Regions from separate parts of the Colwellia sp. M166 genome, predicted to be linked through region 3. Evidence: predicted binding sites of a transcription regulator. Region 3 holds the regulator's gene; each other region holds the start of a gene.
The links. Region 3 encodes MetJ, which represses methionine synthesis genes. Its sites were predicted from a motif close to TAGACGTCTAGACGTCTA; they were not measured.
Positions count from the first base shown of each region.

Region 1 (10,813 bases), 1.6 Mb from region 3:
ATTCTATCGGGTTATATAGCGAGCATTGTCAGCAAGTATTGATGATTGCTGATCAACAAGAAATTACCCGCGAACAAGCAAAAACTACCGATATCGACATTGTTTGGCAAGCAGATGAAAAACAATTATTAACCAACTTATTACTTTGGTTCAGCGACCATGACCCCGATATTATTATCGGTTGGAATGTTATTAACTTTGACTTTGATTTATTACAAAAACGCTATGATTTACATGGTGTTAAGTTTACGCTTGGTCGTGACGGTACAACGCCTTATTGGCGTAAAAATAAAGCTAGCGAACAACAGTTTATCGAAATAGCAGGCCGTGTGGTGCTTGATGGTATCGATTTACTTAAAACCGCTACTTACAACTTTCCGAGCTTTTCACTCGACAATGTCGCTAATACCTTATTAGGTATAGGAAAAAAAGTTATTGATGTTGATAATCGTGTGCAAGAAATTACCGATAATTTTCATCATGATAAAACTGCGCTCGCCACTTATAACTTAGAAGATTGCCGCTTAGTGTTATTAATTTTTCAGCATACGCAATTATTAGAATTTGCCATGCTGCGCGCGCAATTAACCGGTTTAGCCATCGATCGCGTCGGTGGCTCAGTGGCCGCCTTTACTAATTTATATCTGCCAAAGCTGCATAGAAGTGGTTATGTTGCGCCAAACATGGGCGATGGCGATCAAGGTTTTGAATCGCCCGGTGGTTTTGTCATGGATTCAACACCGGGACTTTATCAAAATGTTTTAGTGTTAGATTTTAAAAGCCTATACCCCAGTATTATCCGTAGTTTTAATATTGACCCTATGGGCTTGATAGAAGGTTTAAAGTCGCCAGAAACAGCGATAGAGGGCTTTGATGGTGCTTATTTCTCTAGAGAGCAGCACTTTCTGCCGGATATTATTAATGGCTTGTGGAAAGAGCGCGACATTGCCAAACAAGATCAAAACGCCGCGTTATCACAGGCGATAAAAATTATTATGAACTCGTTTTACGGCGTTTTAGGTTCAACTGGCTGTCGTTTCTTTGATCCGCGTTTATCTGGGTCAATCACCAAAAGAAGTCATAGCATATTAAAAATTACCAAGTCTTGGATCCAAGACAAAGGTTATCAAGTGATTTATGGCGATACCGATTCGATATTTGTTCATGTCGGTAATGATAAAAGTGCGGCTGACAGTAGGGCACTTGGCAAAAGCTTACAAGATGATATTAACGTCATGTGGCAACAACGTTTGACTGAACAATTTGCCATCGCTAGTGAACTTGAAATTGAATTTGAAACTCATTTTAGCCAATTTTTGATGCCGACCATTCGCGGGCAAGACGTCGGCACGAAGAAACGTTATGCGGGGTTGGTGCAAAAAGGTGATGAACAGCAGTTGATATTTAAGGGTTTAGAGAGTGTTCGTACCGATTGGACTGAACTGGCGAAACAATTTCAACGCGCTTTGTATTTAAAAGTATTTAATCGCCAACCTGTCGCCGAATATATTAAACAAATGGTTGCTGACACATTAGCGGGCAAGCACGATGATTTGCTGTATTATCGTAAACGTTTACGTCGTAAGCTCGACCTGTACGTTAAGAATGTTCCACCCCATGTCAGAGCGGCGAGGTTAGCTGATGAGATATATCAGCAGCAAGGTAAGCCGCTTAAGTATCAAAATAAAGGCTGGATTGAATATGTGATGACGATTAATGGCCCGCAAGCTAGAGGTTGTCAAAGCGCGGCATTAGATTATCAATTGTATATCGACCGACAGTTAATGGCAGTTGCCGATGCCATTCTACCTTTTATTAATACCAGCTTTGATGAAATCACCAATAGTCAAATGAGTTTATTTGATCGCTAACGTTTGATGTCCAGTATTATTCCCTTATTTTTCCATCAATTTAGCCATCAATAAATATCATGACTATGATATGTCAAAATAAATCGTGCTTCTTAAGGTAATTCACGTTATATATATTATAGATGGCTAGATAGCCATGATTTAATATTTACTGTGGGATGTAACCTAGACATGAAAAAAGAAACGAAACTCATTAATGCCGGCCGTAAAAGCCAATGGACACGTGGTGTGGTTAATCCACCGGTAGAGCGTGCCTCGACGGTAGTCTTTAATTCTGTCAAAGAAATGAAACATGCCACAGCAAATAAAACTAATCAGGTATTGTTTTACGGTCGACGAGGAACGTCCACTTCGTTTGCTTTTAGCGATGCTATGACCGAGCTTGAGGGCGGAGCAGGTTGTGCGCTCTATCCATCAGGTACTGCAGCAATAACCAATGCCATCTTAGCTTTCGTTAAAACAGGCGATCATATTTTAATGGTAGATACCGCCTATGAACCGACGCGTGATTATTGCGATAAAATACTGGTTAAATTGGGCATTGAAACAACTTACTATGATCCCCTTATCGGTAAAGGTATTGAAGCACTCATTAAACCGAATACACGACTGGTTTTTCTAGAATCACCTGGCTCTATTACCATGGAAGTGCAAGACGTGCCGACGATTGCTGAGGTTGCTCATCGTCATGATTGTATCGTGATGTTAGATAATACTTGGTCAGCAGGAGTGAATTTTCAACCGTTTGATTACGGTGTTGATGTCTCAATTCAAGCGGCAACAAAATATATTGTTGGCCATTCAGACGTCATGTTAGGCACAGCAACGGCAACCGCAGAACATTGGCCTCAGTTACGCGAAAGTAGTTATATTATGGGGCAATGTACTTCGCCGGATGATTTATATTTAGCCATGCGCGGTATTAGAACCTTGAGCGTGCGTTTGCAGCAACATCAAACCAGTGCACTTAAAATAGCCGATTGGCTAGCAACGCGTGCTGAGGTTGAAACGATTTTACATCCCGCTTTACCATCGTGCCCAGGTCATGAATTTTTTAAGCGTGACTTTACTGGCTCGAACGGTTTGTTTTCTTTTGTTTTAAACCAAGGTAACCAAGCCGCGCTAACTGCCTTATTAGATGGTATGGAACATTTTAAAATGGGTTATTCGTGGGGCGGGTTTGAAAGTTTAATTTTAGGCATTTCCAGCGTTAAAAATATGCGTAGCGCAACGAAATGGCCATATCAATTTCCGCTGATCCGTTTACATGTCGGCTTAGAAAATGTTGATGATCTGATTAACGATCTCGAACAAGGTTTTGCCCGCTTTAATCAGGTGCTTGAACAAGATAATAATGAAAAGTAGCGGGTTATAAAGTATCAATAAAAACGCCGAGTAAATGTACTTACTCGGCGTTTTTGTTTAGTTGGCAAAAGAGAGCGTGTTATCGTCTATTTTTTGCCTAATAACTGAAATATCTTACTTGCAATTTCTGTATTATCGCTTAAACCTTGGAAAAGCTCTTTTTGTTTGCCCATCGCAAATACTGGCACATCAACACCCGTGTGACCAAACGTTGTCCAACCTGTTATAGAACGTTGATCTATAAGGTTGTTAACACTTAAGTGCATGGCACGTTTAATCGTTGGCTTACGGGTCTGTTTTTTTACGGCAGCACTAGCATTATTATAGTCAGCAAGCGATTTTTTAGCGTTAGCTTTTGCTGCTTTTAGCGCCTGAAATTCAGCATCGGTAATGGTGAAGTTAAGCATTTTACTAACGTTAGCTTTAATTATTTGCTCTTTTGCTAAGATTTTACCAATCGTCTCTGCCGACATGATCATGCTGCGCAATACGTCTGGCTGCCATAAGTAATCGCCATCTTTACCAATAGTGAAACCACCGGTACTGTGATCTGCGGTTAGCACCACTAAAGTATTTGGGTTTTTCGCAATATAAGCTTCTAAATATTCGAGTGTTTTTGCTAAATCATCCATTTCAGCCATCGCAGAAGCAATATCATTGCTATGACCGCCCCAATCAACTTGGCTTGCTTCAACGAGCATGAAATAACCTTGCTCATTTTCTAACTGTGAAATGGCCGCTTTAGTCATTGCTGACAAACGGTGTTTATTGCTGTCATCAAGCGCCCATGGCAAGCCTTTATCAGCAAATAAGCCCAATACTTTCTTTTGTGGTGTTAATTGGTTGAGTTGCCCGTAGTTATCAATATATTGGAAACCTTTATTTTTAAAACCATCGACAAGGTTGACATCCTTGCGAAGGAAATACTGCCAGCCACCACCTAACATGACATCAATATTGTCAGCGGATTCTAAGAAGCTGTCTGCTATTTCATTGTAATTATTACGACTTTCGTTATGTGCCAAATAAGACGCTGGCGTAGCATGGTTGATTTGTGATGTAACCACCATGCCAGTTTTCTTACCTTGTTTTTTTGCCCAAACAAGCACAGATTCAACAGGGTTTTTATTTACATCGACAGCAATGGCACCATTATAAGATTTTGTTGCCGTAGCAAGTGCGGTTGCACCGGCTGCTGAATCAGTTACGTAGCCAGAAATACGCGCAGGGTATGTGCTGCTACTGCCAACGAGGTGACGATCAAATACCGTTTCTTCGATAGTATCGGTGTTAGGGTCATCATGAAAATAGCGATAGGCACTGGTATAAGCAGGTCCCATACCGTCACCAACAATCATAATAATATTTTTTGGCGCATTAACGGCTGCGGCATCTGCAATAACAGCACTTGCTTGAGAACTCGTGTCAGCTTGTAATTGGCTACATGACATGACCAATAGGCTAGTTAATAATGTTGGAATGAATTTTTTCATCTTTTTTCCACTAAATGTTTGAGATAAATATAACCGCTCAGCTTCGTTTTAAGCTTAAGCTTAAGTTGCTATTTGCTAGGTGAATTTTTAAATGTCAGATCTACCCACACAAGTCGGTGATCAGACGATGCTGCACGGTCTTTAACTAAGCGAAATTCTGGCTCGTTGACTTGCGGCCAAAAAATACCCGCGTCGAGTACGTTCAATTGCGCTTTAGCCGGTAAAACGTAGTCGGCGCGCATGCCCCAAAATGCGGTATGATGTTGCGCATTTGGGTTGTCTTTTCGATGCATTTTACCACCGTCGCTACTTGGTTTAGGATCGATAATGCGAGGGTGATGTGTTAAACGCTGGATACCTGTTTTTATCGCATTACCATCGATAGCATCAGCATTTAAATCACCTAGAATAACGAAGGCTTTGTCTTTAGCTAAACCACCAAAGTTATTATTATCGTCATAAATATAACTAGCAGCGCTAGGAGTCAAGTAATCAGTCCAAAACCGTATTTCATCAAAATTTCTTTTGCCGTTTCTATCTTCAGGCCCGTCGAAAACTGGCGGAGTAGGGTGACTTGCTAATATGTGTAGCTCATTGCCATTAACGTTAAGCGGAATATCCCAGTGAGATTTTGATGACAAGCGAAAATTATTCCATGCTTGCGCGCTATACCAAGGTCGCTGAGTTTTTTGCTCTACAGGCATCAACGCGTTAGGCATATCACGCCATTTAAATAATTGAAATGTTCTAATTTTATCAACATCAATCGGATACTTGGATAACAGTGCCATCGAAAAATGGCCTGAAAAATGACCATAACCGTAGGCATCGCCAGGCAATTTACCTATTTTACCATCGTTATTTAAATCATATCCCGTAGCAACACCAGTATTAACCGGCCCTTGATAAAAATAAGGGTAGTTTACCGCGGCGTTACCTTGTTGGCTCTTGGCTAAGTATTGCGATAAGAAAAGTTTTAATGATTGATGCTTTGCATCATTACCATCGAATTCATTCAATAAAATAATATCGGGATTAACACGCTGAATAATTTCAGCAATATTTCTTATTTGCTGATGATCTTGAGCAAGAGCCAAGGCAAGTTCATTACCTTTAACATCGACTGTTTTATCTGGTGTTGATGGTAAGTAATTTAAGGCTTCCATACTGACATTAAAAGTGGCAATACGTAGCTTTGATGAAGATTGCTCGCTTGTTTCTGACATGACCATCCCCGAATATATTAACAACGTTGTTGTTAATATATTTGTTATAATTTTCATACAGGTGAATCCTTATTTTAAACCGCAACCGCGCAATATAAAATCCGTCAAAAATTCGGTAACTTGGGTAATATCGTCTTCTTCATAATCAGCACGATTCATTATGGTTAATATTTGTTGTTCAAAGTCAGCATAATGTTGCGTTGAAGACCAAATTAGAAAAATCAATTTTACGGGATCTACATTGACCATTTCACCATTATCAATCCACACTTGGAATAATTTTGCTTTTTCTCGTACCCATTGACGCAAATAAGTACGGGCAAACTCCTTCAAATGCAGTGCACCTTGAATAATTTCCATGGCATAGATTTTTGAAGCTTGGGGATGCTCAAAAGACATTTTTACTTTTGCAGCAATAAATTTTTCAATAGCCACAACCGGACCATCGCTACTATCTATATCACCAATACCTTGATCCCAAGTATCTAGGGTTAATTGTAATACCGCATGATAAATGTTTTCTTTATTTTTGAAGTAGTACAGTACATTTGCTTTCGGTAGACCTGCGGTGTCGGCAATAGATTGAACTGTTGCGCCTTTATATCCTTGCAAGATAAACTCTTTTTGGGCCGAAGCTAAAATAATAGCTTCACTTCTTGCCCGAATGCTTCCTTGCTTTTCATTTGTGGTATTGTTGCTCACATGAATAACCTTTCTATTTATATTAGCTACTTTAATTAACGCTAGTCTATTACATTGATGTTACATTTTACTGGACTTATTTCATTATGATAAAAAAGCGCTTTTACATATTGAAAATTTCAAGTGATCTTACAAGTTAACACTAGCGGTTACGACATTAAATCAATGGATTTTTGCTAGAAATTAGCTAGTTTAATTTGATTTATTGTTTAAGACACTGTTTTAATACGTTTTCTACTATATAAATAGTGCAAATACGATATTTATAAATGATCTGTTCTGATGGTTAATTTATTTTTATTAACGCAGCCCTTTGTAAACTTCATTAAAATCATACTTTATTTTATCTTGACCAGATGGTTTGTTTTTATGATTTTTTGTTATATGTTTTTTGCTTTTATATAATTAACGTTATAAGTGTTTTTGATTTACGTTTAAATCTTATGTGTAACTCATTGTTAATTATGTTATTAATTGTCTTTGCTCTGTTTTGTTTAATATTTTTTTTAAAAAATATTAATAATTGAAAACAGCTTTGTAAATTTTTGTAATGAAAATGTAAGAAAACTCTGTTTTAATTTCACCCGAAATACACTTAAAAAAATAATAAATAGATTAAAAATTAGCTAAGTGAAAATTAATTAAACATTTTACATAACAAAATTTAACTATTACCAAGGAATAATATGATGAAAAATCATCGTCTCTCACGTATTACTGGCGCAGTTGTACTTGCACTAGGATTGTCAACATCAGCTATGGCTGCTGATACTACGTCTTCTGTAAGGGGTACAATAGTAGGGCCTAACGGTCAAGCTGCGCCTAACACTAAGATTATGCTTATCCATCAGCCTTCAGGTACGGTTACTGAAGTTGTTACAAACGAAACAGGTGCCTTCAATGCAGGTGGCTTACGCGTTGGTGGTCCATATCAGATTGTTATCGATTCAGATAAGTTTCAAGATGTGGCCAAAAACGATATTTTTCTTCTGTTAGGACAAACTCTGCGTTTGAATGAACAATTAAACGCAGCACAAAATATTGAAACAATTACGGTTACTGGTAGTCAAACATCATTTACTAGTAATGCGGGTAGCTCAAGTTTCTTTGGTTCAGATGCTATTGAAAACTCACCTTCATTTAACCGTGATTTAAAAGACATTTTAAGACAAAACCCATTAGCTACTTCTTTAGGTGGTAATGACAATGGTTTTTCAGTTGCGGGCTCTAACCCTCGCTTTAATAGCTTAAATGTCGATGGTGTAGGCCTTAATGATGACTTTGGTTTGAATGGTAATGGCTATCCTACTCAACGTTCTCCTATTTCATTAGATGCTATCGAGCAAATTTCAATTGACACTAATCCTTATAATGCAAAGTTTGGTGGTTTTAGTGGTGCGCGTATCAATGCGGTAACTAAATCAGGTACTAATGAATTACATGGTGGTGTTTTCTATGAGAAAACATCAGATAGTTGGGCTGGCGATTACGATACCAACAATTCAAAAGGTAATGAAGTTGAAGGTGTTAAAAGTGACACTTGGGGTGCTCACTTAGGTGGAGCACTGATTGAAGATAAATTGTTCTTCTTTGCTAACTATGAAAGTTTTGAAAAACCTACTGTTTCTGACTATGGTCCAGAAGGTAGTGGTAAACCACTTTCAACCAATTTAACGTTGGATGAATATAATCAAATTGCTGCAATCGCTAGTGAAAGATACGGTATTGCTGATATTGGTGGTTGGGAAGGTAACCCAAAAGAAGTCGATGATAAAATTCTAATCAAACTAGATTGGAATATTAATGATGATCATCGTGCTGCGTTTACATTCAATCAAGATGAAAGCAACAGTATTCGTAATGTTACTGATGGAAGTAGTACGCTAAATACTTCGACTAACTGGTATGACTATCAGCAGAATATGAATTCTTATGCTTTACACCTTTATTCTGATTGGAATTCTGATTTAACGACAGAATTTGCTGTATCTTATAAAGATGTTGAATCTATCTCAGGCGTGGCAACACGTGATTATGGTAAAGTTAGCATTGATAGAGCAATTGATTTTGGTCCAGATAACTACCGTCATGCTAATGCGTTAGAAACTAAAACTTGGCGTGCAAACTTTGATGCCGAATACTTAGTTGGCGATCATAAATTGGGTTTTGGTGTTCAATATGAAAGAAATGACATTTTCAACATGTTTGCTGAAGCGACCCTAGGTACATGGACTTTTGATAGTATTGATGATTTTGCTGCCGGTAACGCTGAGCTTTATTACGGTAATGCACCGACTAATAATCAAGCTGATACTGCTGCGTCATTAGTGATGGGTACTTACTCGTTTTATGTGCAAGATGACTGGGCATTTAATTCCGATATTGACGTATCATTTGGTTTACGTTACGAAAGAATTTTTTCTGACGACACACCTTCGTTTAACGCAAAGTTCTATGATCGTTACGGTTATGGCAACCAAGAAAATCTTGATGGTACAGATATCTGGTTACCACGTGTTGGCATGACCTGGTATGCAAGTGATGATCTAACGGTTCGTGGTGGCTTTGGTCTATTCAGTGGCGGTAAGCCAAATGTATGGATATCTAACTCTTACAGTAAAACAGGTATTAATTACGTAACGAATACTCAAGATTATACCGATTTAACTTCACTTGCTGTGCCTCAAGATATCAAGGACTCATTAGCTAATGTTACCCCTGATGGTGAAACTAACGTTATTGATTCTGACTTTGAAACACCATCTGAGTGGCGTTATAGTATTGGTTTCGATTATAACTTCGATAGTGAACTTTTAGGTGATAACTGGACTTGGTCAGGTGAATACATTTATGTTGATAAGCAAGACTCATTAGCATGGCGTGACTTAAATCGTCAGCCAAGTGGTGAAGTAACTAAAGATGGTCGTATTATTTATGAACCATTCGATGCAACTAGCCCAGATAATTACGATATCTTGTTAACTAATGCTGATAGAGATGGTTATTCGAATGTTATTTCAACTAGCTTGTACAAAAGTTGGGAAAACGGTTTGGATATGAATATTTCTTATACTAATCAAGATGTTGTTGATGGTAATACCGGTACGAGTTCACAAGCAGCTTCTAACTATAAGTATAATGTTTATAGTGAAGGCCGTAATGTTGATGCTTTAGGTACAGGTAACTATGAAATAGAGCATAGTTTAAAAATAACTTTAGGTTATACGAAAGAATTCTTCGAAGGCTATAATACCCGTGTTAACTTATTCTTTGAACGTCGTTCAGGTCGACCTTTTGGTTGGGTATTAGGTACATATAGAAAGGGTGATTTGGGTGATCAAGATTACTTATCTAAGTATAACGCTAAAACGCCTTATATCCCATCAGGTGCTGATGATCCAAACGTAGCTTATAAGAATGGTATGACTTATGCTGATCTTATGGCTGATTATGTGAACCCTGCAGGTTTGGCTGGTTATGCTGGTGGTTTTGTTGATAAAAACTCATCAAAACGTCCTTGGTTAACGACCATGGATTTATCAATTCAACAAGATATTCCAGGCTTAATGAAGGGACATAAAGGTACGTTAACTTTTACTGTACAAAACTTAGCTAACTTAATCAATAAAGACTGGGGTCATGTCTATAGCCCAACAGATGGCGATTTCAATAAAGAATTTGCTAACGCTGAGTGGAATGATGATGGCCAAATCGTTTATAGCCCGAACAGTCGTAGCAGTATTGGACCAATTGGTTCAGATAATAGCTCATATGATATTGAAGGCGAAGATTCAGTTTGGTACATTAAAGTAGGTGTTAGATACACTTTCTAATCAAAGATGATTAATTAGTGATCTAAACTGACACTTTTTTAAAACCGCACTTTATAGTGCGGTTTTTTTTACTCTAAATTCAATGCGTAACATCCATTTTGTTGAAGTGTTACCCGAATAAAAGTATTGAAAATCATCATTCTTAAGTTGCTTTTTACAGACTATTTTATTAGGATAAGAAATAAGTTGACCACTTGGTCAGTTAAAGGGTTTGATAATGTCAAATATTGAAGATAACGAAATCTCAGCGCTTATTACTGCCGCAAAAGATGGTTTCACAAAAGCATATGCACCTTACAGTAATTTTCATGTTGGTGCCGCTG
Region 1 covers NZ_CP040755.1:477,168-487,980, forward strand. Annotated here, with positions in the region: gene FGD67_RS02260 (DNA polymerase II) at 1-1,871, shown strand, start outside; gene FGD67_RS02265 (cystathionine beta-lyase) at 2,043-3,236, shown strand; gene FGD67_RS02270 (alkaline phosphatase) at 3,323-4,729, opposite strand; gene FGD67_RS02275 (endonuclease/exonuclease/phosphatase family protein) at 4,798-6,012, opposite strand; gene FGD67_RS02280 (TetR/AcrR family transcriptional regulator) at 6,025-6,657, opposite strand; gene FGD67_RS02285 (carboxypeptidase regulatory-like domain-containing protein) at 7,344-10,490, shown strand; gene FGD67_RS02290 (cytidine deaminase) at 10,708-10,813, shown strand, end outside.
Region 1: FGD67_RS02265 (cystathionine beta-lyase) is a predicted target of MetJ. The motif match lies at 1,991-2,008, and genes of this name have one in related genera.

Region 2 (10,813 bases), 2.0 Mb from region 3:
AGCATTGAATCATACTATTTTGGATGCTAGCGAGCAGTTAATACCGTTGAAGTCAGCCGAATTACATATCTTGGATTGTTATTATGGTGAGTCAGCTTCTATCGCAATAAACTATGATGCAGACTCTGGTTTTAGGGAAGGGGTTTCGGTGAAGCGTCAACACATGAAAACAATTAATAAGTATGTTGCTGCTCACGCAAATATCAATGGTACTGTTCACCTAAATGAGTCAATGCCTGATGATGATATACCGCAAACTGCTGATGAGCTTCATGTCGGTTTAACAATTATTGGTAATTGTAAACATGATCATTTCTTCAATAGAATGCTCGGCGATAGTTCGCAGTTTTTAACTGATAAAATCTCTAGTGATATACTTGTGATCAAACCCGATAGTGAAAATATGATGTTGGCTATGTAGTGCGAATGTTTATATAGATTAATACCAGTTTTACTAAGTTTCTGAGGGGGAACAAACTTAATAAACTTGGTATGAGGCTGTTTTATCTCGATTATTTGTTATAAAAAAACCGCTCAATGAGCGGTTTTTTTATGCTTAATATTAATGCTATTTGGCGATATTTATTAGATACCAGCAGATAAACGTAGCGCTTCTGCTTTATCGGTTTTTTCCCAACTAAATGCTGTGAAAGTATCATCACCGACGGTCATTTCGAAAGGTTCGCGACCAAAGTGACCGTAAGCTGCCGTTTGTTTATACATTGGGTGCAGCAAATCTAACATTTTAGTGATGCCGTATGGGCGTAAGTCAAAATGCTCACGCACAAGCTCAACTAAACGCTGTTCAGAGACTTTGCCAGTGCCAAAGGCATCAACAGAGATTGAAGTAGGCTCAGCAACGCCGATAGCGTATGAAATTTGAATTTCACAACGATCAGCTAAACCAGCCGCAACAATATTTTTTGCAACATAACGACCAGCGTATGCCGCACTGCGATCAACTTTTGATGGATCTTTACCTGAGAATGCCCCACCACCATGACGAGCCATGCCGCCATAGGTATCAACAATAATCTTACGACCGGTTAAGCCACAATCGCCCACTGGGCCACCGATAACGAAACGACCCGTTGGATTAATATGGTATTTTGTCTCTTTAGTTAACAACTCTGCAGGCAAAACATGCTTAATAATGTTTTCCATTACCGCATCATGTAAGTCTTCTTGTTTGATATCAGGATTATGCTGAGTTGAAAGCACAACAGTATCAATAGCGACAGGCTTGTTATCTTCATAGATAAAGGTTACTTGGCTTTTTGCATCAGGACGTAACCAAGGTAAAATACCTGATTTACGTGCTTCAGCTTGACGCTCAACCAAACGATGAGAATAGTATAATGGTGCAGGCATTAAAGTTTCGGTTTCATTGGTGGCGTAACCAAACATTAAACCTTGGTCACCAGCGCCCTGATCTTCAGGCTTTACGCGATCAACACCTTGAGCTATTTCTGGAGATTGTTGGCCAATTAAATTCATGATGCCACATGTTTCACCATCAAAGCCAACATCAGAAGAGGTGTAGCCAATTTCTGAAATAACATCACGGGTAATTCTTTCTAAATCTACCCATGCAGACGTAGTAACTTCACCTGAAATAATGGCAACACCAGTTTTTACCATGGTTTCACAAGCAACACGTGCATGCTTATCTTTGGCAATAATAGCATCTAAAACCGCATCAGAAATTTGATCGGCAATTTTATCCGGATGTCCTTCTGATACTGACTCAGAAGTAAAAAGGTGTGTAGACATAAACCCTCGTAAAAATTAATTGAAAAACAAAAATTGCTTTAATGGCGATATTCTAACTGTTTACCTATCGCTTTTCTAGAGTTTTTTACGCCTAGATGGCTAAACGTCTTTGAGCTATATCAAAACTTATTCCTATATCTCAAAAAATATTACTTTTTGTTCATGTTGTGGCGCTAAATTTTTTAGGGATAGTGTTTTAATTGTAATGGACGTTGCCAAATGTGGCTGAAAAGCGCTTGCTGTGGTGCACTATGTTTAGAGCTATAAAAGCTTGTTGTACCTAAGTCATTACTGTTATTCATTAGCTGGTGTAATGCTAATTGTCGTTGCAACTGCTCAGTGACGGGTTGTGCTGTCTCCATAATGAGTACACCGTCACCACATATTTCACTAATTAAGCTTTTGACTAACGGATAATGCGTGCAACCTAAGACAATAGTATCAACACCTTGGGTTATAAGCGGCAGCAAATAAGCGCTCAACATCAGTTTGCATTCAACAGAGTTTTTTTTATCTTGCTCAATAAGCTCAACTAAACCTGGACAGGGCTGAATCGTGACTTCACTGTTATTACGATATTGCGCCACTAAGGTGAGAAAACGCTGATTTTCTGCCGTTGCTTTCGTGACCAGAATAGCGACTTTCTTGTTTTTACTAAAGTTTGCTGCTGGCTTTATCGCGGGCTCTACGCCAATGACCGGAATCGAAATGTGTTTACGTAACTGATCTATGGCATTAACGGTCGCGGTATTACAAGCAACAACAATAGCTTTAACTTTACGTTCAATAAACCATTGAGCAATCTCGTTAACTCGCTGTTGAATAAATTGTGTCGACTTTTCACCGTAGGGGGCATTCAAGGTATCCGCCACATAAAGTAAGTTCTCATGAGGGAGTTGCTGTTGAATACATTGCGTAATAGATAAACCGCCAACACCCGAATCAAAAATACCGATAGGGTCAGCACGATTAACTTGCTGCAGACTGTCTCGCTTTGAAATCGCTATCTTGGTATGGGTTTTATTTTGCGGGGGCATTAAATAACTACGGCTTAGAGTGAACAGAAAACAATATTGTTAAGTATATTATTAACCGGCAAATGAGATCTATATATTTTTCTAGCAGACACAGGGTTAGTAATGTCTTCCAGAATGCCGCAGCTCAGATAATCTTGAACACCGGGTGCTTTTCTAGTGATGTGCGGAAATAGTATTGATATTTTTAAGCAGAAAGCTTGTTAGCAATAAAAAATTAGTAATGTCTTCCAGAATGCCGCAGCTCAGATAGTCCTGAACACTGGGTGCTTTTCTAGTGATGTGCGGAAATAGTATTGATATTTTTAAGCAGAAGGCTTGTTAGCAATAAAAAATTAGTAATGTCTTCCAGAATGCCGCAGCTCACATAGTCCTGAACACCGGGTGCTTTTCTAGTGATGTGCGGAAATAGTATTGATATTTTTAAGCAGAAGGCTTGTTAGCAATAAAAAATTAGTAATGTCTTCCAGAATGCCGCAGCTCAGATAGTCCTGAACACTGGGTGCTTTTCTAGTGATGTGCGGAAATAGTATTGATATTTTTAAGCAGAAGGCTTGTTAGCAATAAAAAATTAGTAATGTCTTCCAGAATGCCGCAGCTCACATAGTCCTGAACACCGGGTGCTTTTCTAGTGATGTGCGGAAATAGTATTGATATTTTTAAGCAGAAGGCTTGTTAGCAATAAAAAATTAGTAATGTCTTCCAGAATGCCGCAGCTCAGATAGTCCTGAACACCGGGTGCTTTTCTAGTGATGTGCGGAAATAGTATTGATATTTTTAAGCAGAAGGCTTGTTAGCAATAAAAAATTAGTAATGTCTTCCAGAATGCCGCAGCTCAGATAGTCCTGAACACTGGGTGCTTTTCTAGTGATGTGCGGAAATAGTATTGATATTTTTAAGCAGAAGGCTTGTTAGCAATAAAAAATTAGTAATGTCTTCCAGAATGCCGCAGCTCACATAGTCCTGAACACCGGGTGTTCAGGGCGGAAATATCATGCTAACCGTAGGCTTCCCGATACGAGCCGGGCTTGCACAATAGTTAATAATCAACTTCCTTAGGTAAAACTTATCGGCTCAGGGACATAGTTCACAAACAAACATCCCAGAAGACGAAGTTATTATAGCGAATAATGTCAGCCGAATTAAGTCTTTTATTACTTGTAAGACCTGACTGCTTAATGCTTGAACAAATTGAAGTTTCTTTAAACAAAAACCATATTTTTAGAAAATTGAATAATACCGAGAGGGTGAGTTATGCGCTTTTAGGGGAATTAACAGCCAGTTCAATTGTGGCTTGTAGCAGTTCAATTTTACTTTGCATTTTTTCGCGTTCTTGCTCTAACTCAGCTCGTGCTTTAACCAAGTCATTGGCAAGGTTTAACGACATCATCACCAAAGCTTGCTCAGGGGTTTTTGCCGAAGGACTTTTCTTCACATCGAGAGCTAAGCGCTTATTAATTTCATCGGCTGCTTGCAACAAAGCCGATTCATGGCCAGCAGGACAAGCGATTTTTAATCGTTTGTTGGCAACATTTATCGTAACTGTGTGTTGGCTCATCGCGTTGTTATTCTCAAAAACATTATTTTAGTATTTTCAAACAATAGCTCGAAATACTAAACTACAGACTGTAATACCAAGAAAAGTAATAATAATCAAAACTTAGTACCCCATAAGGGGGAACTATAACGGTGAGTGTTACACTATGCAAGTGATCTCTATGGTTTTTTTCTGGAATCAAGGCTATGCCGATGTTAAGATAGTCAACAATATACCTCGATTGAATTGATATTTTTATGGCTGATAGCACCACTTTAGATTTTCCCTCTGTACAAGCAATTTTAACTAGCGAAGGTATTGAGGCGCACGCTGCTGAAATTCATGGTGTGCTTACTGGCTTAATTGCGGCAGGTTTTGAGTTTGAAAGTAACGATTATGTCGCTATGGTTAATGACATGCTTAATAATGCCGAAGGCTTGCCTGCTAGCGTTAAAAGCTTAGTTAAAGATATTTACAGTGATATTTGGCAAAAAATTCTTGATGATTCTTATAGCTTTCAATTAATGCTACCTGATGATGACGACTCAATTGTTGAACGTGGCCATGCCCTAGGTAAATGGGTACAAGGTTTTAATTTAGGCTTTGGTTTACAACAAAATAAAAATGCCACACTGTCTGAAGATGTCAAAGAAGTACTGACCGACTTTGGTGAAATTGCCAATTTGTCAGATGAAGTCGAAGAAAATGAAGACACCGAGCAAGCCTATTTTGAAATTGCTGAATACGTCAGAATTTCTGCCTTACTTTGTTTTACCGAATTAGGTGCCGCACCTGAGCTAAAAGATAACTCGGCAACGCTGCATTAGCACTAGCGACTAAAACGTTTAGTTATTTATCTTTAAGCTACCCACCAACTATAAAAACAGTGAGCTGGTAACTATGATCAAAAACACGCTACTACCTGTTGCTGAATTTTGTCAGCGCAGAAGCGATTTTATAGCGCAAATGCCAGCCAACAGCATAGCGCTCATTTCGGCGGGTAAAGAAGTTACCCGCAGTAATGATACCGAATACCCCTTTTGCCAAAGTAAGCATTTTTACTACTTAACGGGTTTTAATGAACCCGATGCTATTTTGGCATTAGTCAAAAACGGGCAATCAAGGTCTGCGCAAAGTATTTTATTTTCTCGAGAGAAAGATCAACTGCAAGAAATCTGGCATGGCCGACGAGTCGGTCAAAAACAAGCCGTGATTGATTATCAAGTTGATAGCTGTTTTAACTTAGCAGAAGTCGATGAGCAACTGTTGCCATTAATTGCGGGCAAAAGTGCAGTATTGATTTGCCAACCAGAACTGACTGAATTTCAACAACAAGTGCTAAATTGGTTGAGCCAAGTTAGAAAGTCTGCTCGCAGCGGTGTTAAAGCACCAAAATCTTTAATTGATTGTAGCGAACTGATTGATGAAATGCGTTTGCACAAATCATCAGCAGAGCTTGATATTATGCGACAAGTTAACGTGATCAGTGGTGCTGCTCATCAACGCGCAATGTTGCAAACCCAAGCCGGTAAGTTTGAATATCAAATTGAGGCAGAACTACTACATGAATTTGCCTCCAACGGTGCCCGTTACCCAGCGTATGGCACTATTGTTGCCGGTGGTGATAACGCCAATATTTTGCACTATACCGATAATGATGACGCGCTAAATAATGGTGATTTACTGCTTATTGATGCCGGCGGCGAATTGGCGGGCTATGCCGCCGATATTACGCGTACTTTTCCAATCAGTGGTAAGTTTACTGAGCCACAAGCGTTAATTTATCAACTCGTGCTCGACAGTCAAAATCTTGCTATCGAGGCGATAAAACCACAGCAAACCTTTGCAGAATTAAACCGTCTTGTTGGTGGTTTTTTAACCCAAGGCTTATATGACTTAGGTATTTTAACCGGTGACCTAAGTGAGTTGTTGGCACAAAAAGCCTGCAAAAAGTATTTTATTCATGGCTTAGGACACTGGCTAGGACTCGATGTGCATGATGTCGGTGACTATCACTCAAATCAGCAACGTGAACAACATCGACCTTTTGCTACGGGCATGGTGATGACCATTGAACCGGGTATTTATATCCCATTAACCGATCAAAGTGTTGATGAAAAATGGCGTGGTATTGGCGTACGAATTGAAGACAATATTGCAGTAACGCCTACAGGCTTTGAAAACTTAACCGTTAATGCACCGAAAACCATTGCAGAAATTGAAACACTGATGTCGAAGTAACTGTTTTTTATTGCAAACAAATCAGTTGATTAAAAACAAAGTGATAAACCTGATCAAAAGATAAGCTTAGGGTTAATTATGCCTGTTGTTAATAAGGCTAAAGTAACAAAAAAACGCTAAAGCAGTATAAAAATTAAAGGTTAACGATGAACACAAGCGTAAATAAAGACAAGGTTACTGCTAATACGGCTAAGCACTTTGATGTGGTTATTTCGGGCGGCGGTTTATCGGGCGCACTAATGGCACTGAGTTTATCCACTTTAGTTACTTCGCAGCAAGCCGCACTGAAAATAGCGATTATTGAAGCGAATCCGATCTTAACTGATCCGTCACGTAGCTTCGATGATCGGGTATTAGCTTTATCACATGGTAGTGCCGCTTATTTAACTGAAGTTGGAGCATGGCAGTATTTGTATCAATACGCTGAGCCAATTCAAAATATTCATATTTCAGACCGTGGTCATTATGGCAAAGCTCGATTATATGCAAAACATCAACAAGTTGACGCGCTAGGTTATGTCGCTGAAATGTCGGTTATTGGTGCGGCTTTATTAAAAGCCTTAGCAACAAAAAAACACATTACTTGGTTTACTCCTGACAGCATTGAAAATGTGCAATGGCAAAGCGAGCAAGTCAATATTGCGTTAAGTTCGGGAATTAAGTTAACCACAGCGCTATTGTTAGCTTGTGATGGTGTGCAGTCACCTTGTCGCAAGTTTGCCAATATTGCGACCACCAGCCGTGATTATCAACAATCGGCATTAATTGCCAATGTCGCTACCGCTCATCAACATAATAATATTGCTTACGAGCGTTTCACCGAAACTGGCCCAATTGCCATGTTACCGCTATCGCCAAATGCTAATCAACAACATCAAGGACGTTGTTCATTGGTATGGACGTTAACGCCAGCGTTAGCCCAAAAAATGATAAATTTGTCAGATGATGAATTTGCTGAGCAGCTAGGGCAAGCTTTTGGTCATTGGCTGGGTAAGATAACGCATGTCGGCAAACGGGTGGTTTATCCGTTAAAATTAGTGCAAGCGAGCGAGCAGGTTTATCATCGCATGGCCTTAATTGGCAACGCTTCACACACCATACACCCGATTGCCGGACAAGGTTTTAACTTAGGTTTACGTGATGTCAGTGATATGACTCAAGTGATCAAAAATGCTTTAGAGAGCCAACAAGACATTGGCTCGTTTGCTAATTTAATGCAATATGCCAAGGCTCGACAGCAAGACCAACAACAAGTGATCAGCTTAACCGACTCATTAGTGACCTTGTTTTCCAACCAATTACCGCTATTAGTTGCAGGGCGTAATATTGGCTTGAAAGTATTGAATTATGTGCCGATGTTGAAAAACGCCTTGGTGAAGAAAACCATGGGTTATTAGCAGCCAGCTTTTAGCCGCCAGTTATAAGCTAAGTGCGACAACTAAAAAGCCCGTCGGGCTATTAGAATTAAACAAATAAATGTGAAATATAATGCAAAAATTTGATCTGTTAATTGTTGGTGGCGGTATGGTGGGCTTAACGCTTGCCTTAGCGATCCGTCAGCAAAGTGAGCTAAGCGTTGCGATTGTTGACAACTCGCCGATAACTGAACTCACTGATGAGCCCGAAGTACGGGTGAGTGCTATTAATGCCGTCAGTGTGCAACTGTTTAACAACCTCAATGTTTGGCAAGATATAATCGCTCAACGCGCTCAGCCTTATCATGACATGCATATTTGGGATAAAGCCGGTTATGGTCAATTAGACTTTGCTTTAAAAGATGTTAACCACAAAACCGTAGGGCATGGCCCCGAACAATTAGGCTTTATTGTTGAAAACAAAGCAATTCGCAATGCGCTATGGCACAAAGCAACACAAGACAGTGGCATTGAGTTTTTTACTGAGCATAAACTACAGCAATTAAACCTCAGTGATAACGAAGTATTCGCCACCTTTGAAGTTAATCGCGAAACTGGCCAGCAAGCGATGCCGCTAGTGGCAAAATTAGTGGTTGGTGCTGACGGGGCAAATTCTTGGGTGCGCCAACAAATGAACGTACCGTTAACCTTTCGTGATTATGATCATCATGCCATTGTCGCGACCGTTAAATGCCAACAAGGCCATCAAAATACCGCTTGGCAAGTATTTCTAGCAACGGGACCCTTAGCATTATTGCCATTATACCAAGACGATTTATGCTCTATTGTTTGGTCAACAAGCCCTGAAGAAGCGACAAGATTAAGCACGTTATCAGCCGAAGATTTTGCCAAAGAAATAACCGCGGCAAGTGACGGTAAGTTGGGTGCTATATCCCTAGTCAGTGAACGTTTTACTTACCCGTTAACTATGCGTTTTGCCCAAGAGTTTGTGAAAAGTCGTATGGTACTGGTTGGCGATGCCGCACATACAATACACCCGTTAGCGGGGCAAGGAGTGAACTTAGGTTTACTTGATGCTGCCGCGTTGGCACAAACCCTTGTTGAACAAGTAAAACTTAAAAGTACGCAAGCCCAAAGCAATGGCAATGATCACGGTTGGTATAGTGATAAATCGCTGCAGCAGTTTGCCCGTTGGCGTAAAAGCGAAGCGGCAGAAATGATTGCCGCCATGGAAGCGATTAAACAAGCTTTTGCTCCGCAGCAAAGCGCGGTTAAATTAATTCGTGGTGTTGGTATGTCGTTACTTAATAAAATTAAACCGGCTAAAGCTTTAATGATAAATCAAGCGTTGGGTTTTAAGGGGCAATTACCTGAATTAGCCAAACCACGGTCACAATACTTAGCCAACAAAAAAACACAATGATCGCACTCTTACCTTGTTTTTATTGACCATTAGGTCAAGAAAGGTCGATATTTTCTCAATCTGTTGATACTAAATTGGCAGCTTGAGAAATTCATTTCTGTCATTATTTACCGACAAGATAAAATTTAAATTTGCCAATCGCTGCCTTTATCGACACTTAAGGAATTAAATTTTTAAAAGGTAGACTTTTGAAAATTTAATTTGGAATAGTTTCTTTAGTCGGGTTTAAATTTTAAAATAGCCATCTTATCTGTTGAATCAACAGCTGCTGAGGGATATAATCTTGCTCACTTTTTGTAAATCTACCGTCTTTATCCTAGATTTAGTCTCTGTGCTTGCTTTTAGCGCTGAAAATTTAGATAAAACAACTAACGTGAGTGAAACGTACGATGACAAATAAAACAGTATTACACGCTAAGCACATAGAAGCTGGCGCTAAAATGGTTGATTTCCACGGCTGGGAAATGCCAATCAACTACGGTTCTCAAATTGAAGAACATCACGCGGTGCGTAAAGATGCCGGTATGTTCGATGTTTCACACATGACCATCGTTGATGTTAAAGGTACTGATGCACAAGCATTTTTACGCCGTTTAGTGATCAACGATGTCGCCAAGTTAGACGTTGCTGGTAAAGCACTCTATACCGGTATGTGTAATCATGAAGGCGGCGTTATCGATGATTTAATCGTTTATTTCTTCACTGATACAGATTACCGCTTAGTGGTAAATTCAGCAACACGTGAAAAAGATCTCGCTTGGATCGCTGAGCAATCAGCTGCTTTCGACGTCACCGTAACTGAACGTCCTGAATTTGCCATGATCGCTGTGCAAGGCCCACAAGCCAAAGCTAAAGTAGCGACGTTATTAACGGCTGAACAAATTGCCGCTGTTGATGGTATGAAGCCATTCTTCTCAGCTCAAACTGGCGACTTATTTATTGCTACTACAGGTTATACCGGTGAAAACGGTTATGAAATTGCCTTACCTGCTGACCAAGCCGCTGATTTATGGCAAAACTTGCTTGATGCCGGCGTTAAACCTTGTGGTTTAGGTGCTCGTGATACCCTACGTTTAGAAGCGGGCATGAACCTTTATGGTTTAGACATGGACGAAAGCGTTTCGCCATTAGCCGCTAACATGGCGTGGACCATTAGCTGGGAACCAGAAGATCGTAACTTTAACGGTCGTGAAGTATTAGCAGCACAACGTGCAGCGGGCGACCAAGCTAAATTAGTCGGTTTAGTACTGGCAGAAAAAGGCGTATTACGCACCGGTCTTAAAGTGATCACTGAAGACGGTGATGGCATTATTACTTCAGGCACTTTCTCTCCAACGCTAGGGCACAGTATTGCCATGGCACGCGTACCACGTAGCGTAAAGTTAGGCACTACAGTAGAAGTTGAAATGCGTAAAAAATTAGTTAAAGT
Region 2 covers NZ_CP040755.1:4,036,908-4,047,720, forward strand. Annotated here, with positions in the region: gene FGD67_RS18230 (universal stress protein) at 1-421, shown strand, start outside; gene metK (methionine adenosyltransferase) at 586-1,773, opposite strand; gene murI (glutamate racemase) at 1,956-2,810, opposite strand; RNA gene ssrS (6S RNA) at 3,739-3,919, opposite strand; gene FGD67_RS18250 (cell division protein ZapA) at 4,060-4,365, opposite strand; gene FGD67_RS18255 (UPF0149 family protein) at 4,602-5,171, shown strand; gene pepP (Xaa-Pro aminopeptidase) at 5,245-6,585, shown strand; gene ubiH (2-octaprenyl-6-methoxyphenyl hydroxylase) at 6,732-7,982, shown strand; gene FGD67_RS18270 (UbiH/UbiF/VisC/COQ6 family ubiquinone biosynthesis hydroxylase) at 8,074-9,384, shown strand; gene gcvT (glycine cleavage system aminomethyltransferase GcvT) at 9,774-10,813, shown strand, end outside.
Region 2: metK (methionine adenosyltransferase) is a predicted target of MetJ. The motif match lies at 1,866-1,883, and genes of this name have one in related genera.

Region 3 (10,813 bases):
TCTTGCATGCTTACCCATTGCTTTAACGCACCAAGGTAATTACCAATAGTTAACTCACCTGATGGCTGGCAGCCACTTAATACAATAGGTTTACTCATTTTTTATCCTTTAATTCTTTGAATTATTTAATCTATTACTTAACAGCGCTATTAGCTGTTTATTATTTTACAGTCGCTAATTCAGCACGCATTTCATCAATAGCGATTTTATAGTTAGGCTTTGAAAAAATAGCTGAGCCGGCAACAAACATATCTGCACCCGCTTTTGCAATATCTGCGATATTATCAGCCTTAACACCGCCATCAACTTGTAAGCGAATGTCATAACCACTAGCATCAATTTTTTCACGCACTAAACGCAGCTTGTCTAAAGTAGTGGGAATAAAAGACTGACCACCAAAGCCAGGATTTACTGACATAAGTAAAATCACGTCAAGTTTATCCATCACAAAATCTAACACGTGCAGCGGTGTTGCTGGGTTTAATACTAAACCAGCTTTACAGCCATTATCTTTAATTAACTGCAAGGTTCTGTCGATATGATCACTGGCTTCAGGGTGAAAAGTAATGATATCAGCACCTGCTTTAGCAAAATCTGGAATAAGGCTATCAACAGGTTTAACCATTAAATGCACATCAATAGGTGCAGTAATACCGTAGTCGCGTAATGATTTACATATCATTGAGCCAAAAGTAAGATTGGGTACAAAATGGTTATCCATCACATCAAAATGAACAACATCAGCGCCAGCGCTAAGTACGTTTGCCACATCTTCGCCCAAACGAGCAAAGTCTGCAGATAAAATTGATGGAGCAATTAAGAAATCAGACATAGTGAGAACCTTGACAAAATTTGCGCTACTTTAACTTAATTGCAGTTATTTTGCGACTGAGATCACACACAAAAATTGATATAAAAAACCAGAGAATACTGCCCTTTTTGGAAATTTGTCTTTAATTATCCATCAAATAACGCACTTTTTTTGTTCACAAAGCAATATTATTGCACCAACACTGTACAAACAAGGATTTAAAAACAATAATAAAAAATCAAAATAAAACCATAACCAACTGATAAATAATAAGTTTACACATCTTGAAACACTCAGGCATTGTCTTTGCAATGCTATTAACAATTATAAAAACTTAGTGGACACAAGATGACAAAATCAATTACCTCTCTATCTATTTCAATGATATTAATGGCTTCGGCACTTACAGCAACATCAGCACATGCGGTTGAAGGCTTATCAGCAAATGCAGCAGCATCAAGCAATTATTTGTGGCGTGGTGTTACACAAACCACCAATTCAGCCGCCGTATCCGGTGGTATTGATTATGAAAATGCTTCAGGTTTTTCGGTTGGTACTTGGACATCAAATGCTGACTTGGCCGAGAACATGACTTATGAGCTTGATGTTTATGCTGCCTATGCCAACGAGTTAGATAATGGTTTAGGTTATAGTGTAGGTTATATCTATTATTCTTATGATAATGATGCTGATGTTGACTTTAGTGAAGTTAACTTTTCACTGTCATACGATGCTTATTCAATCACCTACAATACTTTAGTTGACTCAGATGGTGGCGGTGACTTGGGTGATGATACCTACATATCTGCCGATGCAGCTTTTGAAGTATCTGAGGGTTTAGAACTAGGACTTCATATTGGTAGCTACGACTTTGACGCCGGCGGTGATTATGTCGATTACGGTGTTAGTTTGAGTAAAAATGGTTTTACCTTTGCCTTATCAGATACTGATATTGAAGGCGCTGACGGTGATTTAAACTTTGTGATCAGTTATAGCGTTGATTTTGATTTATAAAACACTGACCATGGGAAGTTAACATTTTTACAGTAGTTGGCGCGGGAACAGCACCGCGCCAAAGCTTAACTAAAACCTAGCCTTACTTACCTTTTTAACTCAAGGTAATACCCTTCTTTGTATATCAAAATACAGTCGATAGTACAAAATCTATTATTTTAGATTTTAATCATCACAAACACTGTCTTTACCGACAGTATTTCCTTGCTCCCTTGCAAGTTAAGGAATTTAGCATGGCTCCTTCACTCGACGCATAAAATGGCTTTTATTACGGTAAGTTAGCATTGGTATTACATGCCTACTTGAGCTATTAATAGCTTAAGTAGGATGGAAATTTTCTGGTAGGAAAAGAAGAATTTTACCTAACACATAAGAAGTAGAAGACATCCCCTACTCAAAAGTAAGTAAATTCTGGTGCATATTTAAGTTATTCTACTTTGATTTACCGTTGTCGCGGTGGCGACTGCACCCAAAGGGAAGCTGACGCCGACCTCCCTCGCGCTGCTGAAAAATCTTTCCTTCATAAAATAAAACGTATCGAGCTAACGCTTAAATAGCACAAGGCTCCTTACCATCGATGGCAGCGCAAAATACCGTTCGTCCTGAACATATCACTGTGCTACTTCGCTTTGCTGGCGTCCTGCCAGCAATAGCTAAACATTGATATTTTTTTCAGCATTTTCCCCAAGCAGATCAGAGTGATCGCTTATCTTCCGTAACCCTTTCGATCTATTTATTTTCACTGACGCTTAACGATCGCTAATTCCCATCTCAGCGTGGAAATTTTAATTTTTAAGCGTCGTTAATCGATGACAGCCATGGATGGCTGGAACTGACGTCGCGCAGGGACGAGCATTCGTCAGGAATCGATAACAGCAAAAATTACTATTTCAGTTTTAGCGGAGTTGGGCACAGTGGTGGATGCAAGGGGGAGATCGGTGTCTATTTCCCCCTTGCGTGCAGTCGGCACACCGACGCCAAGCAGTAAATCAAATTCCAAACTTTTGAAATAAAAAATATACTGTATTGTCGGTGTTTCTAAAGCATATAAAGACAACTTACTTGCTAAAGCCCTTTAATTTTCACTCGCTGCTGGCGATGATTAAGTTGCTGACAAATAGTCACTAAATCCGCATGAATACCTCCGGCGGTAACATCACGTCCTGCCCCCGGGCCACGAATAATTAACGGGTTTTCTTGATACCACTGACTCTTAATTTGAAAAACATTATCGCACGGTGTTAACTGCGTAAAAGCATCATCATTAGTCAGTACTTCCAAACTTACTTTCGCACTAATTTTGTTATTTTCATTCGCAAAGCGTGCAACATAGCGTATGCCACAGCGTTGTGCTTTGGCTTGATTTAAGCGCTGTAAAAATAGTTCATCAAGTTCATGAGTGCGCTGCAAAAACTCAGCGAGTGGAATATCACGCAGCGCTTCGGGCACTAAACTCTGACAATCAATATCGGCTAATGATAATTCAAAGCCTGCCATTCTAGCCAAAATAAGTAACTTTCGTTGTACATCTCTACCGGATAAATCTTCACGCGGATCTGGCTCTGTTAAGCCTTGGGTTAATGCATCTGATAACAGTGTTGAAAACGGTATAGCGCCATCATAATATTGAAATAACCAAGATAAGGTGCCAGAAAATATACCTGATATTTCGGTAATAACATCACCGCTGTTGATCAACTCAGCAATCGTCGCGTTAATCGGTAAACCTGCACCAACTGTGGTATTTCCAAGCCATAAACTATTATGCTGTTTGGCGGTACTTAACAATTGTTGATAATTTGCTGTTGGTGATGACGCGGCCCATTTATTTGCGCCAATCACGTGAATTCCTTGGCTAAAAAACTGTTGATATAATTCGCTAAAATCTTCGCTGGGTGTGATATCAACTACGATTAATTCATCATAAGGATGATTATTTAGCCATTCGACTAGCTCAGCACTTTCATAAGCTTTTGCTTGTTGTTGATAATGGGTAATTGCATGGCTGACATCAATACCGTCGGTATTGATCAGCGCTTTAGTCGCGCCAACTAATGCCACTAAATGAACATTTTCTAATACCGATAATCGCGCTAGTTGTTTAGGCAGCATTTCTAAAAATCGTTGACCGATATTGCCAATACCGGCAACCACTAGTCCAATATTGCGGGCATCTTTGGTCATATCTGCATGAATATTGTTAAGCCATTCGCTAGTGCAAGGCTCAGGTAATACGGCAATATAACTATGTTTATTTTCTGCCTGAACAAAATGTAAAGTGCGCTGATGTCGCAATGCTCTTTTGAATCTAGCACGCATATCCCCTTGCTTTGCCACCTGATAACCAACCACGGCAATAATAGCAACAGGCGTAAACGATACTTGGTTACCATGACTCGCCAACCATTGGCTAAGCGCTTTTTGCTGTGCCTGGGGTACCACTAAATAGCCTTCAGTTAGGTTATAACAAACCGGCGAAAACTCCTCTACCGCTTTACGGCCAGCCTGCCCGAGCAAGCTTACTGAATGCGCAAGAATCAAATCATTTAAATGCGTAACTGATAGCTCTTGTTTTGCTATTTGGCCAAATTGGCCTATTTCAGTACCGCTAATTTCTGGCGCAAAACTACTCGCAACATGTAAATGACTATTATGATTTGCTAAGGGCTGTAAGGTTTTTGCATGTAACACCGGATTACCCAAACGACCAAGTTCGTTAGCAACGGCGTTTGGCAAACGATGTAGTTTTCTTGCCTGTGGCACAACACGCGGATCAGCACTATAAATACCATCGACATCAGTCCAAAGCGTAACGTTACGCGCGCCAACTAAAGCGGCCATAATAGTGGCGGAATAATCACTACCGTTACGGCCCAAGGTGCAGGTTTTTTGTTGTTGATCACGGGCAATATAGCCCGTGACCACCACGAGTTGTCCCGGTTGTTGCTGAGCCAAAAAGTTATTTTCACTTTGGTTGTAATCAATAGCGCAGCTTTTTTCACTTTCCAATAAAAGAAAATCTCTAGCGTCTAACATGTAACTTGGGCAAACTCGCTCACTTAATACCGCTGCTAACAAGCGCGCTGACCAAACTTCGCCAAAGGCTAATAAGTCATTTTGAAAAGCTTCAGGGTCTGTAGTTAATTGTTTGGCTATCTGGGCAATATCAGCTGACAACATTGATGTTAGCTTTGCTGTGCTGTCAACACTGAGTAATGACTTGAGCAAGTCCCCTTGTAAGGTTTGCAGTTCAGTTAGCGCAAGTTCAAGTTGCTGAGGTAGTGATTTTACCAGCTCATTGTCGTTAATCTGTGTTGAGTTTTCTTGCTGTGCCACAACATATTCTACACCCAGCTGATAGAGACTAAAAAGCGCATCAGTAGTATTACCATTAGCTGATACCACCACCACATCATTAAGCTGGCAATGTTGGCGAATAATATCAATAACGCGTTCGATACAAGCCGGAGTAGCTAAGCTACTGCCACCGAATTTGTGCACGTTACTGGCAGTTTTTGCTAACTGATTTTTCGCCGGCGTAAGCTTAACCGCTACATTTGACTCTATCATTTTATTACCATATCTGTGTGACACTTTACTTTATGTTTGGCTGGCATCTAATGCTTGGCTAAGATCAGCCAAAATGTCAGCAATATCTTCAATACCAACTGAAATTCGTACCAGTGACTGTGAAATACCGGCAACAAGTTGTGCTTCAATTGCCATACCAGCGTGCGTCATGGTTGACGGGTGACTGATCAAACTTTCAACACCACCAAGCGATTGCGCTAGCGTGAATAATTTAAGCTTATTAAATAGTACTTTCACCGCTTCAACGCCACCTTTAATTTCGAAACTCATCATGGCGCCAAAATCATTTTGCTGTTGCTTCGCCAAGCCATGTTGGGGGTGATCTGCCAAACCAGGAAAGTACACTTGCTCAATGGCATCATGCTGAGCAAGAAATTGCGCTACCGCATTAGCATTTATTTGGTGTTGTTTCATACGTATAGGTAAGGTTTTTAAGCCTCTTAGCGCTAAGTAGCTATCAAATGCTGAGCCGGTAATGCCAATACAGTTTGCCCACCAAGCAAGTTCTTCACCAAGTGTTTGCTCTTTGGTCACCACAACACCACCAACCACATCACTATGACCATTAATATATTTCGTGGTGGAATGAAAAACAATATCAGCGCCAAGCAATAAAGGTTGCTGTAATACAGGTGACAAAAAGGTGTTATCCACGGCAACTAATGCGCCAACAGCATGTGCTTGTGCGGTAACAGCAGCAATATCGACTAAACGTAATAATGGATTACTCGGTGTTTCAATTAACACCAGTTTAGGTTTAGCCGAAAGTGCTTGGGTTAAGGCGGCTTGATCATTTTGATCAACCACCACTAACTTAAATTGTCCACGCTTAGCTAAATGGGTAAATAATCGGAAACTACCACCGTAACAATCATGCGGAATAACCACCGTATCTTCAACGGATAGCAATTGGCAAATAAGGTGTACAGCTGACATACCGGTACTGGTGACAATACCGACAACACCTTGCTCTAATTCGGCAATAGCTTGAGCAAATGTTGCACGTGTTGGGTTGCCAGTGCGCGAATAATCAAACTGACGTTTTTCATTAAAACCTTTAAGGGCATAGGTGCTTGAGAGATGAATAGCAGGGATCACACCACCATGTTGCTGGTCACTATTAATACCTGCCCTAACGGCGATGGTGGCAATTTTTTTCTCACTCATGTCTGCTCCAGAATAGACGCTTTTCTATATAGATGTTTGGACGTCTACAAATCTAAACGGTTTAAAGCCTGCGGTCAAGAACTTTAGACATCTAAACTTCTACACATTCGTTATTGACTCACGCCCCACAACCAGTAAAATCAACAACTAAGAATAAACTTATAACTAACAAATCTAACTAAAAGATTTCGCGACTATAAGTTTATCGCAATTAATTAAGCATAGAGGAATATTCATGGCAGAGTGGAATGGCGAATATATTAACCCATACGCCGAACACGGGAAGAAAAGTGAACAAGTAAAAAAGATCACCGTGTCTATCCCTTTACGTGTGTTGAAAGTGCTAACTGATGAAAGAACACGTCGTCAGGTAAATAACCTACGTCATGCAACTAACAGTGAACTATTATGTGAAGCATTCTTACATGCTTTTACTGGCCAACCTTTGCCAGATGATGGTGACTTAGCAAAAGACAACACACAAAAATTACCCGCAAGTGTTCGTCGGGCGTTAGAAGCACAAGGCATCACTGACTTCAGTGAATACGAAGCTGAAATTGAAGATTAATCTAATCTCACAACAAGCAGATAAAAAGGCGCTGATCAGCGCCTTTTTTATTGCTTATTTTGGACCTAACTTTACGCGCCAGAGCTATAAGGTTAAAGCTATTGCCTAGAAGCAAGTTACCAACTTTCGCCGTTCAATTCGAGTAAATCCCACTTTGTACCATATAAATCTTTAAACACGACAACCGTGCCATATTCTTCAACGCGGGGCTCTTCATTAAACTCAACACCTTGAGCTTTCATCTCATGATAATCACGCCAAAAGTCATTGCTTTGCAAGAATAAAAATACTCGTCCTCCGGCTTGGTTACCCACTGATTGGCTTTGCTGTGCATTACTCGCCTTAGCAAGTAATATATTAGTGCCATTGCCGTTTGGTGGCGATATTAGCACCCAACGTTTTCCGCCGCCTAAGTCGGTGTCTTCAATAAGCTGAAAGTTCAACTTTTCGGTATAGAAGGCAATTGCGTCATCGTAATCTTCAACCACTAGGGCGATATTCGATATTCTTTGTTTGATGGTTGTCGTCATTAGTTTTACTCTTAATTGATAGTGAGTGCTATTTTTCAGTCTTTAACTATCGTTATCTGGCTATTTTACTGACAGTTTATTGGACTTTAATCAGTAGACAAGGCGCTATTTTAACGCATTTCAGGTCAAATAAATCAAAAAAAGACGCCTGTACGACGTCTTTTAAGAGCAGTGAATGATACTGGCTATACTCTTGGTATTATTGATGTTGCCAAGCGTTACTCATGCGTAAAACACGACAGCTAATTCGAGAAAAACTTAGTCACGGTTATCGCTTTAACTTCCGGTAAATCATGCACACTTACCTGTAATGACACTTCGCTTACTCGTTCTGTAACCTCCTCAGGCGTCATCGTTAAATGTACAGGCACGCTAGCTATTTCACCGCCTTTAATTAATATATGATCCGCAACACTTAAGGTAACATTATTGTTCAGGACACTGATGTCAAATTGCCGATCAATTTTCGATTTATTGGTAATTTTTAACAAATAGCTATTGGTAACATTATCCTGAAAATCGAGTTGAAATAATGCGCCACGATCACGTAATACAGAAAACTCAATTGGCACTCGTACTTGCACGGTATAAACCATAAATAGCATGGCTAATATCGATAAAATACCATAGCCAATAATTTTCGGCCTGAGCAGCTTTGCCTTTTTGCCCAATAAAGCATTTTCGCTGGTATAACTAATTAGACCTTTAGCATAATTAAACTGAGTCATAGTTTGATCACAAGCATCTGCACAGGCACCACAATTAATGCATTCATACTGCAAACCATTACGGATATCGATACCAACTGGGCAAACTTCAACACAAAGATTACAGTCGACACAGTCCCCTAAACCCAGTACTTTTGGATCTTCTTTACGTTTACGGCGGCCACGGTTTTCACCGCGTAATTTATCATAAGCCACTAACAGTGTGTTTTTATCAAACATGGCTGATTGAAAGCGTGAGTAAGGGCACATATAAATGCACATTTTTTCTCGTAAAAAGCCTGCATTGCCGTATGTACATACAGCAAAGAACAAGACCCAGAAAGTGGTTAATCCGTCCCATTGCCATTGGAAAAAATCGACATACAGTGCTCTAGCCGGTAAAAAATAACTAATAAAGGTCGTTGCGGTAAGAAATGCCATTAGCCCCCAAATAAGGTGCTTGGCAGACTTTCTCGCAAAGGTATCTAACGTGGTTGGCTGCTTATCACGTTTAATACGTTGGTTGCGACTACCTTCTAGCCATTCTTCGACCCAAATAAAGCTGAAAGTCCAGACCGTTTGCGGACAGGTATAACCACACCAAATTCGCCCTAACCACGTAGTGATAAAAAACAGTAAGTAACAACTAACAATCAACAACCCCGCTAAAAGCGTGAAGTCTTGTGGAAAAAATGTTTGTGAAAAAACATGGAATTGCTGTTTACCAATATCTAACAGTATCGCTTGGTGACCTTGAAAGTTAATCCAAGGTACCAAAATAAATAACAAAACAAAGGCTAAGCCGGTGAGTTGCCGGATTCGTTGATAGTGACCTTTTTGCTTACGAACATAAACAGGAGATTCAGACTTGTATGGCTTAATGATTAAGTCTTCTGCTTTATAATCAAACTTCATGATTTACTACTAGTACTAACCTTAGGATAATTACCAATAGCAAAATATGAACCAAGTTAGATAAGTATTATAACTTCATGTTTAATATGTGTATTTTTAAAACGAAATTAAAAGCAAAGTTTATCATAACCCACGACATATCACTGAACCACGATATATCACAGAAAAATCAAGACAAATCTGCAGATCAGTTAATTAGGTCGACTAATATGCAGTTTTTTCATTCGAGAGCGTAGTGTACTTTCCGGTAAGCCTAATTGCTTAGCTGCTCCCATTTCACCACCAATACGCCATTTACATGCCTTTAAAGTCGTTAGTATATGCTGGGCTTCAACTTGTACTAAGGTTTCTACTAGTTTTGGCACTACTGCTTTTACATTGTTTTTGAAATTAAAATTTAAAATCGATGCAGAGGTTAAAATCATTTCACGCTCCAGCACATTTTGTAATTCACGAATATTACCAGGCCATTGATAGTGCATAAGTTGTGTTAAGCTGCGATTACTGATCGCACTGATGTTTTTCCCCAACTTTGTATTTAATGTGCTAATAATCGCTTGCGATAAAAGTGGAATGTCTTCTTGGCGTTCACGCAGCGGTGGTACAGTAACAGGAAAAACATTTAAACGATAAAATAGGTCAATTCTAAATGTGCTACTTGCGATCATCGCTGATAAGTCGCGATTGGTAGCAGCAATAATGCGTATATTCACCTTGATGGTTTCACTTCCACCTACCCTTTCAAATTCTTGCTCTTGTAATACTCGCAACAATTTTCCTTGCGCCTCCATTGACAGCTCACCAATTTCATCCAAAAATAGTGTGCCATCATTGGCCAATTCAAAACGCCCTTTACGACGTTCCATAGCACCAGTAAAGGCGCCTTTTTCGTGACCAAAAAGCTCTGACTCCAACAAACTTGGTGTAAAGGCTGCACAATTAACTTTCACCATAGTAGAGTTTTTACGTTGGCTCAGGGCATGAATATTACGGGCAACAAGTTCTTTACCCGTACCATTTTCACCCAAAATCAACACCGTACTATCTGTTTGTGCCACTAGCTCAACTTGTGACAGCATTTGTCTGACAATTGCGCTTTTACCCACCAACCCTGCTGACGACCACTCTTGGGCTAATTCATTTTGTAAATAGGTATTTTCAGCTTTAAGTTGTTCGGTAAGCGACTGCACGTTTTCTAAAGCACTGCGCAATGCTAACTCAATTTGTTGTTGCTGACTTACATCACGAAAGACCGCAACAGCACCGATAAGATGATTATTTTTATAGACCGCTTGTGTGGTGTATTCAACCGGAAAATTACTACCATCTTTGCGCCAAAACACCTCACCAGTGACTTGTCGAGAGATACCATCAACCGCGGTATTGAAGATTTTACAATCGCAAGCAGGATAGGGCTCGCCATTACTATAACTGTGATGGTGAAATTGATGAATGTTCTTTCCGAGCAATTCAGCAGAGGTCCAGCCTGTCATAGCTTCTGCGGCCGGAT
Region 3 covers NZ_CP040755.1:2,048,155-2,058,967, forward strand. Annotated here, with positions in the region: gene trpS (tryptophan--tRNA ligase) at 1-98, opposite strand, end outside; gene rpe (ribulose-phosphate 3-epimerase) at 161-832, opposite strand; gene FGD67_RS09315 (TorF family putative porin) at 1,160-1,825, shown strand; gene metL (bifunctional aspartate kinase/homoserine dehydrogenase II) at 2,891-5,395, opposite strand; gene metB (cystathionine gamma-synthase) at 5,426-6,583, opposite strand; gene metJ (met regulon transcriptional regulator MetJ) at 6,819-7,151, shown strand; gene FGD67_RS09335 (VOC family protein) at 7,268-7,681, opposite strand; gene ccoG (cytochrome c oxidase accessory protein CcoG) at 7,924-9,303, opposite strand; gene FGD67_RS09345 (sigma-54-dependent Fis family transcriptional regulator) at 9,495-10,813, opposite strand, start outside.